One region of the Alteromonas macleodii ATCC 27126 genome, then DNA from elsewhere that is predicted to be linked to it. Evidence: predicted binding sites of a transcription regulator. Region 1 holds the regulator's gene; the other holds the start of a gene.
What was found. The regulator sigma-54, encoded in region 1, starts transcription at its own class of promoters, with help from an activator protein. The targets are predictions, from matches to a motif close to GTTGGCACGNNNNTNGNNT.

Region 1 (7,432 bases):
CCTACTAAACGGTTAATAGGCGCTTAATGTTTAACTTAATGCAGATAGAATATCGTCGCTTGTCGTTGCGCGACGTATTGCTTTAATCGTTTCTTTGTCGCTTAGTTTACCAGCCACGGTGGCCAGCGTTTGAAGGTGTCCTTCGGTCTGTTCCTCGGGAACGAGTAGCGCAAAAAAGATGTCTACGGGTTTCTCGTCAAGGGCGTCAAAGTCGATTGCTGGCGTGCTGGTTACAACAATGGCAATCACTTTCTCAAGGCCCGGCAGGCGTCCGTGGGGCAGGGCGATACCATTGCCAATGCCTGTACTACCCATACGCTCTCGAGCCATCAAACTGTTGAGTATCGTTGCCTGATCAATGTTCTCGTTTTGCTTGGCAGCGATATCAGCGATGATCTCAAGAATTCGCTTTTTACTATTACACTGAACCGCACACTCGGTGCGGTCCAGACTTACGATGGCTTGTATATCCATGCTTAATTAACTACTAATGTTTTTTCAGTTTTTCCTTATGCTTGATTACCTGCCGGTCGAGTTTATCAACCATGCTGTCAATCGCCGCATACATGTCGGTATTTTCTGAGGATGCGAATACTTCAGCGCCACTTAAATGAACGGTCGCTTCGGCTTTTTGATTTAATTTTTCAACGTTCAGGATGACATGCACATTAGAAATGTGATCAAAGTGACGTTCAAGTTTGCTGAACTTCGTATCGACATAATTACGCAAAGAGTCGGTGATTTCGACATGATGACCAGTAAGGTTGATTTGCATATTTCGTCTTCCTTATATTATTAAGCCCGATTAAATAAGGCTTTTGCGTTGGTTCGACGGCGGGATCGACAACGATTCCCGGTACTTTGCTATTGTTCGCCGGGCAACTTTAATGCCTTGTTCGGCCAACAATGAAGCAATCTTGCTATCACTTAGCGGCTTGCTAGGCTTTTCAGCGGCCACTAATTTCTTGATCAATGCACGAATCGCTGTAGATGAACATTCACCACCAGACTCTGTTGCAACGTGGCTTGAGAAGAAATACTTCAATTCGAAGATTCCACGTGGCGTATGCATGTACTTTTGCGTTGTCACTCGCGAAATAGTGGATTCGTGCATATCTACCATTTCTGCGACATCATTTAGCACCATTGGTTTCATCATTTCCGGGCCGTGCTCAAAAAAGCCCATTTGCTGCTGCACAATGCAGTTTGCAACCTTCATTAAGGTTTCGTTACGAGATTCAAGGCTCTTTATGAACCACTTAGCCTCTTGCATGTGTGAGCGGATGAATTGTGAATCGCTACTATTCTTGGCACGGCGACTCATTGCAGCGTATTGTTGATTTACGCTTAACTTAGGCAGACTGTCGGGGTTCAGCTCAACCACCCAACGGCCATTTTTCTTGGTTACTGAGACATCAGGAATAACGTACTCAGGCTCTTTAGTAACTAAAGCACTACCTGGGCGAGGATTCAAGGTTTGCAGTAAACGCATTGCCTCGCGTAGCTGATCTTCTTTCAATCGGCTTTTACGCATAAGCGTACGATAGTCTTTGCTGCTCAGTAAGTCAGAGTACTCTTCAATCAGTTGCTTTGCTTCAGCAAGCCACGGTGTGTCTTCTGAAAACTGGCGCAATTGCACCATCAAACATTCTTGTGGAGAGCGTGAGCCAGAACCAATAGGGTCGAACATCTGAATGCGCTTAAGCACACATTCTATTTCGTCCATTTCAATCGGCTCTTCCATATCATCATCGTTAACCGCTTCTAAAATATCATCAAGGGTAACGGTTAAATAACCTGACTCGTCAATAGAGTCGATGATTGCTGTAGCGATTGCGCGATCGGTATCCGAGAAGTGGGTAAGGCGCATTTGCCAAAGAAGGTGCTCTTGAATATCTTCAGTAGTCTCACCTTGGAAGATTTGCTCGTCGTCATTGGATGGACCCGGAGCTGGCGAAGATGAAGCAGAGTAGTATTCGTCCCATGTGCTGTCGATTGGCAGCTCATCGGGAAGATCGTTTTTCTCAAGTGCATCGCCGGCTTCTAGTGTGTCACTAGATGCAGAAGCAGTGGCCTCAGAGCCGCTGTCATCGTTGTCGATATTGTTCTTTTCTAGTTGCGGCTCGTCGTTACCTTCTTCAACTTCTAATAGCGGATTAGAATCGAGCGCTTCTTGGATCTCTTGTTGAAGATCAAGTGTAGAAAGCTGCAGCAGTTTAATGGCCTGCTGAAGCTGTGGTGTCATGGTAAGTTGTTGGCTAAATTTTAGCTGTAAAGATGGTTTCATCTACGTCTTATTTAAATGCTCTAAATTGAATATACCAGAGCGAAACTGAAAAATGGCAATTCGGTTACATTAACTATAGCCTGAATTGTTCGCCTAGGTATACATCCCTTACTTTTTGATTACTTAAAACCTGTTCCGCCGTTCCTTGCGCAATAAGCTCGCCATGACTCACAATGTACGCCTTTTCACAAACATCCAATGTCTCTCGTACGTTATGGTCTGTGATAAGGATTCCAATACCCCTATCGCGAAGATGTTGTATTATCTTCTTTATATCATTAACTGATATTGGATCAACACCAGCAAATGGTTCGTCTAACAAAATAAATTGCGGTTTTGCTGCCAGAGCGCGGGCAATCTCAACGCGACGGCGTTCGCCCCCTGACAAACTCATCCCCGTACTATTACGTATATGGTTAATATTAAATTCATCAAGTAGCGCATCAGCTTCTTCTTCTTGCTGTTGTGAATTTAAATCTTTACGGGTTTGCAAAATGGCCATGATATTTTCATGCACTGTGAGCTTTCTGAAAATAGAGGCTTCCTGCGGTAGGTAGCCAATTCCGCGGCGTGCGCGCTCGTGCATGGGCTGATGAGTTAGCTCATTGTCGTCGATTTCAATCTTGCCTTTATCCAGATTCACTAAACCAACAATCATGTAGAATGTGGTGGTCTTACCAGCGCCATTTGGGCCAAGAAGACCAACAATTTGACCCGTTGAGACAGACAGACTTACATCTCGAACAACCTGTCTTGACTTGTAAGCCTTAGCAAGATTTTTAGCGCTCAAAGTTGCCATTGCTATTCATTGCCCTCGTTGTCTTTTTTGTCTTTCTTAGACGAAGTTTTGCGAATGGTCTCAGGTGTGAATACTGTGGTCACTCGACCCTCACCATCCTTACCTGCGCCGCCAGTCGCTAGCAATTGCTCGGTAATCATATCGAACGTGATGTTGTCACCCTGTACTTTACTGGTGTCTTGTTTCAACTCTGCGTTTCCAGCAAGAGAAATCGTTCGGTTCACCACTTCATAGCGTATTTCATTAGCTTTTGCCGAAACTGGCGTGCCGTCTTCCAATTGCTGGGAATAGCTTGCAGGCTTTCCTCTAGCAATAAATATTTCACGACCACCACCGTCAGTGGCAATTACTTCCACTTCGTCAGCTTCAATAACCAAAGAGCCTTGAGTTATGAGTACGTCGTCTTTGTACAACGCGGTTTTATTTTTACCGTCGATAAACTGGGTGTTCGAGCCTATTTTTATGGGCTGCGAAAAATCATCTTCACTGGCGTGTACCGCACCGCTAGCGATGGCAAGCAATAAACTAGTTGCTAGGGGAATAAGTGGTTTGTACATGATCTAAAAGCTCGTATTCTTGTGTGCGTAAATTCGCGTTAAACCCATTACTTAAAATGACATATTGGGTGCCCAGTATTTCAACGGGTTGGTCAGATGTCATTTGCTTGGTTTCTAAATTAATTTGAATGTACTCGGTCGATATACTTCTGACAAAGTCATCGCCAGTTTGGTTCTCAATATTAACTTGGTTTTCCAGCTGGATTAGCTCGTTATTGTATAGTGTACCTTCATCAGCGGTTACCACCCATGGTGATGACGCGTTTTCTGTATAAAGGGTGTATTTAGGTTGCTGAAACAATACAAAGCCAAGCTGGTCGTAATGCTCCATCGACTCTGCAAATACTTTGTGATTTAACTCACCGTCTTGATTGTACAGCGTAGTGGTTAGATTTTTTGCTTTGTAGGCGGGCTTTAGCGCATCGTTTTCACGATTCCCCTGCGTTTCAGGCTGCTCTTCCATCCACGTAGGGATGTACATCAGCATCGCCAGAATAAATAGCGCCGATATACTTAATCCTAAGCGATTAAAGCCAAACAGGCTCATACACTAGCTCCAAAAATCTCATTTGCTACCCCTTTGGCCTGCAAAATGGTATCCGATATTTCTCGGACCGCGCCAAACCCTCCGGGAAGGGTCGTAATCCAGTTTGCTTGTTTTGCTACGTAAGGATGGGCATCGGCAACCGCAATTTTAACCGCAACGTGCTTGTACATACCCGTATCTGGCATGTCATCACCTACCGCAGCCACTTCGTCAGTGTTTAACTCAAGGTGCTTCATCAGGTCGCTAAGCGCGTCTGCTTTATTCTCTTCGCCTTGAATTATATGTGCAACATTCAGTGCCTTCATTCTATTTTCAACAATGGCAGAGCGACGTCCAGTAATAACCGCGACATTCACTCCATTGCTCACTAGCGCTTTTACACCATATCCATCACGGGTATGGAATGCTTTAAGTTCTTCACCGTCGTTACCTAAGTAAATTCGGCCATCTGAGAACACACCATCAACGTCGCATACCAGCAACTTTATCTTGGCTAGTTTTGCGAAAAGCGAGTCATTTATTTCCGTGTACAAGGTGGTTGTCATTTAAAGCACTCCTGCTTTTAGTAGCATATGCATGTTAAAAGCCCCAACAGGTTTGCGCTTATCGTCAGTAACCATTAACGCACTAATTTTATGGGTTTCCATCAAATTCAGGGCTTCTACAGCCAGCTGACCTGCGGTGGTAGTCTTGCCGCCTTTAGTCATTACTTCTTCTACTGTCGCACTGTGTACGTCTACGCGGGCATCGAGGATTCGTCGTAGGTCGCCATCCGTAAAGACGCCTGTCAGCGTACCGTCTGCCGCTATCACGCCTGTCATACCCAATCCCTTTTTAGATATTTCCAGCAGTGCGTCAGCGACAGAAGCACTGGCATGGACAAGGGGGATATCACTGCCGCTTAGCATGATATCGCTAACTTTAAGCAGAAGTTTTCTGCCTAAACTACCGCCTGGGTGCGAAAGCGCAAAGTCATCTGAGGTGAAACCTTTTTGGTCGAGCAGTGCTACCGCAAGCGCATCACCCATAACCAGTGTGGCGGTTGTGCTTGACGTAGGAGCAAGACCTAGCGAACACGCTTCTTTTTCAACGCTGATATCAAGTACGACATCTGCGTGTTGCCCCAATGAACTGGAAGCACTGTTGGTCATGGCGACCACCTGTATGCCTAAGCGCTTAACTACGGGCAATAAGTTAACTAGCTCGTTAGTCTCGCCAGAATTAGAGATGGCGAGTAAGACATCGCCTTTGCTTAGCATGCCCAAGTCGCCATGGTTGGCTTCACCAGGGTGCATGAAAAATGCAGGAGTACCTGTACTGGCAAGCGTAGCGGCAATTTTATTTCCGATATGCCCAGACTTTCCCATACCACTCACGACAACTTTACCCTTGCAGGCAAAGAGAATATTACAGGCAGCGATAAATTCATTGTTTAAGCGCTCTGCCAGATTAGCAATAGCCTGTGTTTCAATTTCAATAACGCGCTTCGCTGAGTCGATATAGTTCATCTGAGTTTGTGTATTCATGATTATCCGAATAGCCAGAATTGATAGCCGATAAAGCAAGCCAGAAGTATGAATCCATTTGTTCTTGATATTGTACGTTTGCCGATTAAATCGAAGCTGAACAAGAACAATAATAATGTTAAACCAAGCATTACGTACATATCTCGGTTGTAAACGTCAGGGTCCAGGATACCAGGCGCGATTAACCCAGGCATGCCAAGTACGGCAAGCAGGTTGAAGATATTTGAGCCGATGATATTACCCAGTGCTAAATCGTCTTCCCCTTTCAGTACACCAGCAACACTTGCTGCTAGTTCAGGTAGACTTGTACCAAACGCAATAATCGTTAGTCCGATAACCAAATCCGAAATGCCCATGTATCTGGCAATTTCTACTGCTGAGTTCACCAAAAAGTGAGCACTTAATGGCAGTATTACAAGGCCTACACCAATCCAAATGAGGGCTGACGTATTTGAAACGCCTTTGGGGATTTCATCTGCGGTTTCCGCAACCAGAGGATCTTCTTTATCTACCTGTAGCGACAACCACGCCATCATTGCCAGTACGAAAATGAACAGGCCTAGTAGGATAATACCTTCATAAGACTTAAGTTCACCGTCAAACATAAAGCCAATGGCAATCAATGAGATGATAAGGAGTGCTGGAAGCTCGCGCTTTAATGTTGTTGATGAAACAAGCAATGGTTTCACTAGCGCGGTTATACCTAAAACTAGCGCGATGTTCGTGATGTTAGAACCTAGCGCGTTACCCACGGCGGTGTTCATATTGCCATTTGCGGAGGCTATGGCGGAAACCACAATTTCAGGTGCCGAAGATCCCATAGCGACAATCGTTAGTCCGATCATCATTGGAGAAATGCCGATGTTTTTTGCTAATGCTGAGGCGCCATATACAAACCGGTCAGCGCTCCAACTCAGTACAATCAGCCCAACAAGAAAAATGACAATGTTTAAAAGCACAACAACCTGTAATAGAAAGTATTTCGCTAGATTGTCGCAAAAAGAGTGCCATTTGCCTATGCTCGCAGCGTTTTATTTTCGCCAAATACTGTCAATTGACGTAAATTTCCGCTGAATACGCAAATTAGGTCGCACTTACACACACAAGACTTCATATTCAGTTTCAGTTAAGAAACAACAAAATAGGATGGTATTAGGATTGATTTGGGAGGCTTGTAGGATACTAGATGGGCACTTGGGCGTGAGATACCGAATACCAGTCCGCATAGATAATTGCCCACTCAGAAGGCGCTGGCAAGTTTCCTAGCGAAGCGTGGGAATGCAGGAATGGCTGTTCCCTTTCAAATTCCCAGAATGAAGCTAGGAAGTTTCACGCCGCGATTACGAACATTTTAACTCTCGCTGCGTGGGTAATAATCTATACGGACTGGTATATATTCGTCTTAATCGAACATAACTTGTAACTTTTTGACTTTGGCGAGGGGCTTGAAAAAGCGTACAATGCCCTTAAATTACACCGCCCAGACAAGGTGTTCTAAGCAATGTCTGGCGATATAAATTCAAAAAAGTACACTGGAGAGTAAACTTTTTTGATTTTATGCGCTCATAAAGTAAACTGTGCAGTAAACCTTAAGAGTGGATCAAGTGAAGGCACAGAAATTGAATACTCACTTACTCTTATAATTTTAAAATTTTCTAAGTGGATTGAACGCGTTATTTTATAAGGTCTCAATCCAACGTCAGGGGTCGACATTTA
Region 2 (7,432 bases), 970 kb from region 1:
GCACGAGAAGATTTTGTAGAAGCACGCTGTATAGCCGCGCTGTTTTTAGCTCAAAAGTGGTTTAAGGAACAATAAACAATGCCCGACGACGCCCATGCCGACCTACTAGAACTTGCGAAAGAAATTGCCATCGAAGCCGGTGAAGCCGTATTAGAAGTATACGATAAAGGGGAGTTTGACGCTTATCAAAAAGACGATGAGTCTCCCGTTACCAGCGCAGATTATTTGGCAAACGATATCATCAACAAGCGCTTACAAGCCGCGACGCCTGATATCCCAATCCTCTCAGAGGAAAACAAACACGCAAGTTTAGAAGAGCGAAAGCATTGGCCTCGATACTGGTTAATCGATCCCATCGACGGAACCCAAGAATTCATTGCTAGAAGCGGTGATTTCGCAGTAAACATTGCGCTAATAGAGAATAATGAGCCGACAATAGGCGTTATTTTTTGGCCGCCAGGGCAGTCGCTATATTACGCCCAGAAAGGCAAAGGTGCGTTTAAGTCATCACCTGATGGTGATCACCCAATAAGCGTACGCAAGCTAGACGACCCTAAAAATAGTGTGGTGATGATTGCAATAAGCCGTCGTCAGTCGAGAGAAAAAGTGCTCAGCAGAATGTGCGCCAAGCGCGTATATCAAACGCTTCCATTGGGAAGCTGTTCCCTGAAAGCCTGCTTTATTGCCGAAGGAAAAGCTGATGTGTTTATGCGCATCGGTATTACCGGCGAATGGGACACTGGCGCATCGCAATGCATTGTTTCTGAAGCGGGTGGGAGTATTGCCGCCGCTAACTTCGAACCTCTTACCTACAATCAGCGTCATTCGCTAGAGAACCCAGATTTTGTGGTAATGGGCGATCAAAGGGTGCCATGGCAAGATGTAGTCCAGTATGATGACTTCGTAAACCCACATCAGCACTAGCGCGTAATAATTTACTTAGCGCAGCGTGTTAACCTACGTATAATAGCGTAGTAATGTTGCTGGGCCACATTACTCTGGTAGTGGTTAAATCAAGCCAGATGGAACCAAAAAGTAAAAGGAGTAACCTATGATGACTACACGTATTCGCACGTTGTCTGCAGCATTGCTCGCATGTGGGCTAGCATTTCCCGCCGCAGCCGATTGGTCAATAGACGGCGAAACAAGTGCACTACACTTCTTATCGACGAAGAATGCACAAGTCACCGAAGTACATAAGTTTGATAGCTTTGATGGTACGCTGTCTGACGGTGGCAAACTTAACGTGGCAGTTGACTTATCGTCAGTGAATACAGCCATTGATATTCGCAACAAGCGAATGCAAGAGATGCTGTTCAACGTGACCAAGTTTGCACAAGCGACATTTGAGGCCAACTTGCCTGAGTCGATGATGAACCTGAAATCGGGCCAAGTTGTTAACGGGAAGGTAGACGGTATTTTGATGTTGCACGGAAAAGCCGTTCCTACGTCATTTGCTGTTAAAGCAAGTAAAGTAAACGACGATACGCTTACCGTATCACCACGTCACCAACGTTAATTAAAGCAGAGTCTTTTGGACTTGCTGAAGGCGTAGCTGCACTTCAAAAAATTGCAGGGCTTAAGAGCATAACAACAACAGTACCCGTAACGTTTTCAGTTACGTTTACTCAATAAAACATTGTTATTGCCGCCGTCTATCGATAAAAAGCTAGGTGGCACGTGACTAAACGCAATAAAAAACCGCACACATGTGCGGTTTTTTTGTTTTGATATCTACTGTGAGTCTATTATGCGCTGTTAGGAAGCCTGTGACGCATAGGCAAAGGCTTTTGACTTAGTACTTGCTCTGGCATGCTCTGCCACACGTTATCAGGAAGCGCAGGTACTTCTGCCTTGTGCTGTGATATAGCGAAATACCCCATTGCAACGCGTAAACGCTTAAGTGCTTTACACTCATTCACTTCCTGGTCAATGACAAACACGCCCCACTTACGCATGGCTATGCCCAGCTTATCGCTGCTTGTTAAGCGGATAACCGGCGCCGCTAACACCATGCCTACTAATACGGGTAACAACCACATAAATAGCGACGGGGTGAAGTAGAAGGTAGTTACGCCCCACGCTACCGCTAAACAGCTCATAATTTGCGTGTGTTTAATTGCAACTTTCCATGGCACTTTGCGCCCTTCACGCTCTTGCGCTTCCCATTTAACAGAGTGGCCAACAAAAACGCTAATTACAAAATAACTGTGATAGAACATCATTAGCGGCGCAATAAGCACGGCCATAGTTAATTCAATTGCTGCCCCTTTAAGCAAAGACCACGCGCCACCAAATTCGCCACGACGTTTTATTAAAGCTAAAGTAATACCGAGAAGTTTAGGCAAGAATAATAAGGCCGCCGTACCCCACATGGTTACCATCATCATGTCTTGGCGCGCTACCTGCCAACTAGGGAACAGCTGGTATTCAGACACGAAGAACTCCGGCACCGATGTGGCGCGAATTAACGCATCTGCTGTGCCTAGCGCCAACATGCAAAATAGTATGAGTGAAGAGATGTACGCAAACGCACCAAATAAGAAGTGCAGGCGGTTTGCCATTTTAAGACCTTTAACGTTCAATAACCCTAAATGCTGTATGTTGCCCTGCACCCAACGACGGTCGCGAATTGCGTAGTCAACAATGTTACTTGGCACTTCTTCATAGCTGCCCGTGGTGTCGGTAAGCAAGTAGGCCTGCCAGCCAGCACGGCGCAGTAGGGCAGCCTCAACAAAGTCATGACTTAAAATTTCACCGCCAAAAGGCGCGCGCCCTTCAAGGGTAGGTAGCCCGCAGTGCTGCATAAATGGTGCAATACGAATAATGGCATTGTGCCCCCAATAGTTTGCACTGTCTGTTTGCCAAAACGATAGACCTGTCGCCAACATTGGGCTGTAAAGATGAGCAGCAAACTGCACAAAACGACCAAAGAAGGTGTTTTGACGTACCGGCATTGGAATGGTCTGCACTAACGCCGTATCAGGGTTTTGCTCAATACGACGCGCCAAGTCTTGCATGCGCTCTCCAGTCATTACGCTGTCGGCATCTAATACAATCATTGACTCGTAGTTTGCACCCCAGCGTTCACAAAACTCTTTAAGGTTACCCACTTTTCTGTGCAGGTTTTGTTCGCGACGACGATAAAACACTTGACTAGAGAAGGCACCTAAACGCTTTTTCAAACGGGTAAAGGCACGTAGCTCTGCATCCGCTTTTTCCATATCGCGGGTGTCGCTGAGCATGAAAAAGTCGAATTTAGAACTGTTGTCACTTTCCATTAATTCGCGAATACAAGCTTCAAACCCCACCATAATACGGCGGGTATCTTCGTTATAAACCGGCATGACCACGGCGTGCTTTTGCGTTAATGGAGTAGTAGCATCAGGAGGCGTTTGATTTCTGCACAAGCTCAACGGGTCGACGTTAAAAAGCTGTAAAAAGAAACCGATAATGCCTGTCCAAAACGCCATACACAACCATGCGAACAGGGTTAGCCCCAACCCCAGCTGTGCAATCTCTAGGTTGGTAAGGCCGTTAGGTAAAAAGATTTCGTACAAACTCCAACCGGCCAGTGCCGTGCTTGGAATAACTAGCATTGCCATGATAAACAAACGCATATGCTCTCCTTTTAAGATGAAATGTGAAGCACGTGCAGTGCCATCACTTTTAACCTGAGGCACGGCTTTAGCCTCGTCCGATACCGCTGCGCAAGCGCGATTATTTTGGTTGGTAGACATAATTCCAAACCTCACTCACACGTTTACCGTCTTTCTCTATGTAAGCGCGCATATCTACCGTCTGCTTTTCTTTCGGCTTAACAAAGAAGGTGGCCCGCCACTCTTGTCCATCAGCAACGGGGTAAAGTCGCTGCTGAGAAATCGTGCCGTTAGTACCCTGTACCACCAACTTCATCGACTCGTTATCAAAAGCAATGGCAGAAGGCGCGCTGAAGTCCACGCTGAACTGTCGTGTCGTATTTAGACTGTCGTTTTTAAACTCGTCACCCGGCAACACAGCCTTGCCTTGGCGGGTACGTACTACTGAGGCCAGTTCACTGACAAACGGATTTTGTTCTACGGTTTTAAGCTCGTAAGCGAAATACAGTGATTCGCCCGAATTGAATGGCTTTTCAGGCGTCCAAAAAGCCACGATATTGTCGTGTATTTCGGATTTAGTTGGAATTTCGACGACTTCTAATCGGCCTTTTTCAAAACCAGCTTCTGGCGTCACCCATAGCCCTGGGCGTATATGGTAATTGGCCTCTGCGTCGAGGTAATTATCCCATTCGCCGTCGCGTTGAAGCATGCCGAATCCTTTAGGGTTTGCGTCGCTAAGTGACGTGACTTGAAGGCGTGCAGGATTAGTCAGTGGACGCCAAATTTCTTCACCAGCGTGAGTTACCATGAGCACACCGTCACTATCATGCACCTCTGGACGATAGTCGTCATGACGCTTTTCTGTGTTCTCGCCATACAAGAACATACTGGTAAATGGTGCAATGCCTAGCTTGCTCACGTCATCTCTGGCAAATAACCAACTCTCTACTTTAACGCTGGTATCAATATCAGGCTGTATAACAAATTTGTACGCGCCCGCTACAGAAGGGCTTTCAAGACGCGCATAAACAGTAATAGGTTTACCCTCACTCGGTTCTATGACCCAGAACTCAGTGAAGTGGGGGAACTCTTCGCCTTTGGCTAGCGCCGTATCAATCGCAAGACCTCGTGCAGAGATACCGTACACTTGATTTTTACCTACAAGACGGAAGTACGATGCCCCCAAAAATACAGCAAATTCGTCTTTGTACTCTTCGTTCTTGATAGGGTAGTGAACGCGAAATCCAGCAAAGCCTGACTTTTCGTCCGTTAGCCCAGCTAACCCCGACGCAGACCCGTCGTAGTTGAACATGTCACTGTTGAACGCTAGGCGTTCAGGCTTATTGCTTTCACCAATAGTGTGGATAGTGACGGGGTATTCATATAAAAAACCCGGGTGAAAAAACTGCAGTTCGTAGTCATTCTCGTCATGCCAAAGACTCTGCTCGGGCTTGAAGCGAATTGAACGATACGTAGTGTAGTCAATTTCTTTAAGCTTGCTGTTTAACCCGTGATCGTCCTGCTCGTAGCTCTCTGTCGCTGACTGGCGTGCAGCATCAATAATTGACTGAAGAACCGGCGATGCTTTTTGAGGCTGATTATCGTTGTTAACCTCAACTGCACCGGCTTGATGAAACGCAAATAATGCGATGACACTGCTCATCGCTAAAAGAAGGTGTGACAGCTTATTGCGCTGACGCACATTCGTTTGTAAATCTTTACCGAAAATCGAAACTGGCTTAGCCATTTGTCCTCTCCTTATGAAAACAATGGTTATCCAGATGACCATCAACAACTCGTTACACGCCTTACTTACTGAAAAGCGTCTTTTACAAAAACGGTATTGATTGAAGCCACGCGAGAAAGGCGCTCTCTTCCTTTCTTTATCCACTAATATCGTGAAAAACCGAATTCCTTGCCCAAGAGCTAAAGTGAATGTTGGATAACACACAGAGACTTGAGCAAAAGCTGTTCCAACACGAAATAGTCGCCGTTATTTTTTATATTTTTCATAATTTACAATGCCTTACAAACACACACATTGTGGATTATTGGAGAACACTGGCTTGTAAAAATGTCCGATGAGTTAGACAAAAGGATAACTGTTGTTTTTTAGAGACAGTTTTGTGTGCCAACGTTTTACTAGGAATACATCAAACTTTGATTTTGAACATTTCAAATGTGTAGCCTCTAAAAAGCCAGACGCATTTTATCTATAAATATTAGTAACATAGATAAATTAAGACATATCAAAATAGTGATTTAGTACGAAGTTGGCAAACGCTTTGCTATTTATCATGTTGATAAATAAATCGGACACTATTTCTTAACGGAAATAATAAAGATGGCATGAAGGCAAGTACGGCTTTGTGTTCATCAACCAAGTAGCCTTTTGCAGTGTGTCGTAAAGCACTGACTTGCAACACGTTTTGCAAACTGTCTAGAGCCATTGTGTAAAGACTAGAACCATTATGAAAAGGTTAGAGCTTTATAGAGTACCTAGAACGTGTTTAAACAACGAAAACGTTTGCGGTGAACAAGGTGGGTTACTGAACATACTAAGGAGTTATCACATGCGTAAATCATTCACACTTATTGCAGCAGCACTAACTGCGGCAACACTTCCTCTTACAGCTATGGCCGACAAGCCTGACTGGCGTTACGTAGAAGGTGGTTACACCAAAATGGACTTTGACGACAATGAGTCTTTTGAACCAGACGGTTTAACCGTTAACGGTAAATACCTATTGAACAGCAACTGGTACCTAAACGGCGAGTATAGCTTCTTTGAAGAGGGCAACTTTGACTTTGATATGCTGACACTAGGTGCGGGTTACCGTTTACCTGTTAACGCGAAAACAGACGCGTATTTTGGTGCCAACTTAGAGCGTATCGACGGTGATGTAAACGATGAAACAGGTTACAGCATTAATGCTGGCCTTCGCTCGATGATCACAGAGCAGGTAGAGCTGGCGGGTGAAGTTGGCTACTACGATGTAGACGATGGTGAAGCGACATTTAGAGTAGGCGCTAACTATTACATCACGCCACAATGGGCTGTGGGTGCAAACTACAGAATCATTGATGATTTAGACATTATGCAGGTAACTGCACGTTACGCGTTTTAAGCCTTCCTCTCCTCAGGTAGGTAGCCGGGTTGCTCGACCCGGCTTTTTTGTGTCTATTGTTCTTCAGCTTCGCTTGGCTCAATATCTTCTTTTCTTTTGATATCTACACTTTCATGAAGCTCTGAATAGACCAGCACCGCCTCACCCGATTTAAGTCTGTTTAACACTTGCTGCACTTTCACATCTAGCGCAACTTCTTCAGCGCCGTAGTCCGTGCCCTCTCGCAGAACAAAAGACTCAGCCAAGCTATAAAGCGTATCGGCTTCTAGCGCGTCAATGGGGATTATCATTCACACTCCTGATAAAAAGCGTTTGGGTAAATTATTAGGACATCAACATTAGCGGCTGACATAACGACACGTAGTATTTACAGGTAAGGCTTCACTTACAAAACGCTTCACCCGTTCGTGCAGCCATACTTTAGGATTTAATATAGAACCTTGCATGAACCCAACGTGACCGCCTCGTTCACTTAGCTCCACGGTAACGTTGCGCGCAAGCTCTTCTTCCTTAGGCACAATTAAGTGATTCATAAAGGGGTCATCAATGCTATGCAATACCAGTGTAGGACAGTGGATCGCGCTTAAAAAGTGATACGCACTACACTTTTCATAGTAGTCTTGAGCGTCTGCAAAGCCGTGAAGCGGCGCTGTGATCTTCTCGTCGAATTGGGTAAAGCTGGTGATCTCTTCCACATCAGTTTTT

Region 2: a site for sigma-54 is predicted at 5,559-5,577, ahead of MASE_RS19010 (OpgD/OpgG family glucan biosynthesis protein). Genes of this name have one in related genera too.

The regions. Positions count from the first base shown of each region.
Region 1 covers NC_018632.1:767,624-775,055, forward strand. The annotation lists gene ptsN (PTS IIA-like nitrogen regulatory protein PtsN) at 31-474, opposite strand; gene hpf (ribosome hibernation promoting factor) at 488-775, opposite strand; gene MASE_RS03335 (RNA polymerase factor sigma-54) at 806-2,287, opposite strand; gene lptB (LPS export ABC transporter ATP-binding protein) at 2,361-3,086, opposite strand; gene lptA (lipopolysaccharide transport periplasmic protein LptA) at 3,089-3,643, opposite strand; gene lptC (LPS export ABC transporter periplasmic protein LptC) at 3,612-4,190, opposite strand; gene kdsC (3-deoxy-manno-octulosonate-8-phosphatase KdsC) at 4,187-4,735, opposite strand; gene MASE_RS03360 (KpsF/GutQ family sugar-phosphate isomerase) at 4,736-5,716, opposite strand; gene MASE_RS03365 (calcium/sodium antiporter) at 5,719-6,675, opposite strand.
Region 2 covers NC_018632.1:4,456,380-4,463,811, forward strand. The annotation lists gene nudE (ADP compounds hydrolase NudE) at 1-75, shown strand, start outside; gene cysQ (3'(2'),5'-bisphosphate nucleotidase CysQ) at 79-924, shown strand; gene MASE_RS19000 (YceI family protein) at 1,052-1,519, shown strand; gene mdoH (glucans biosynthesis glucosyltransferase MdoH) at 1,749-3,740, opposite strand; gene MASE_RS19010 (OpgD/OpgG family glucan biosynthesis protein) at 3,721-5,346, opposite strand; gene MASE_RS19015 (outer membrane beta-barrel protein) at 6,173-6,727, shown strand; gene MASE_RS19020 (YheU family protein) at 6,781-7,017, opposite strand; gene MASE_RS19025 (hydrolase) at 7,066-7,432, opposite strand, start outside.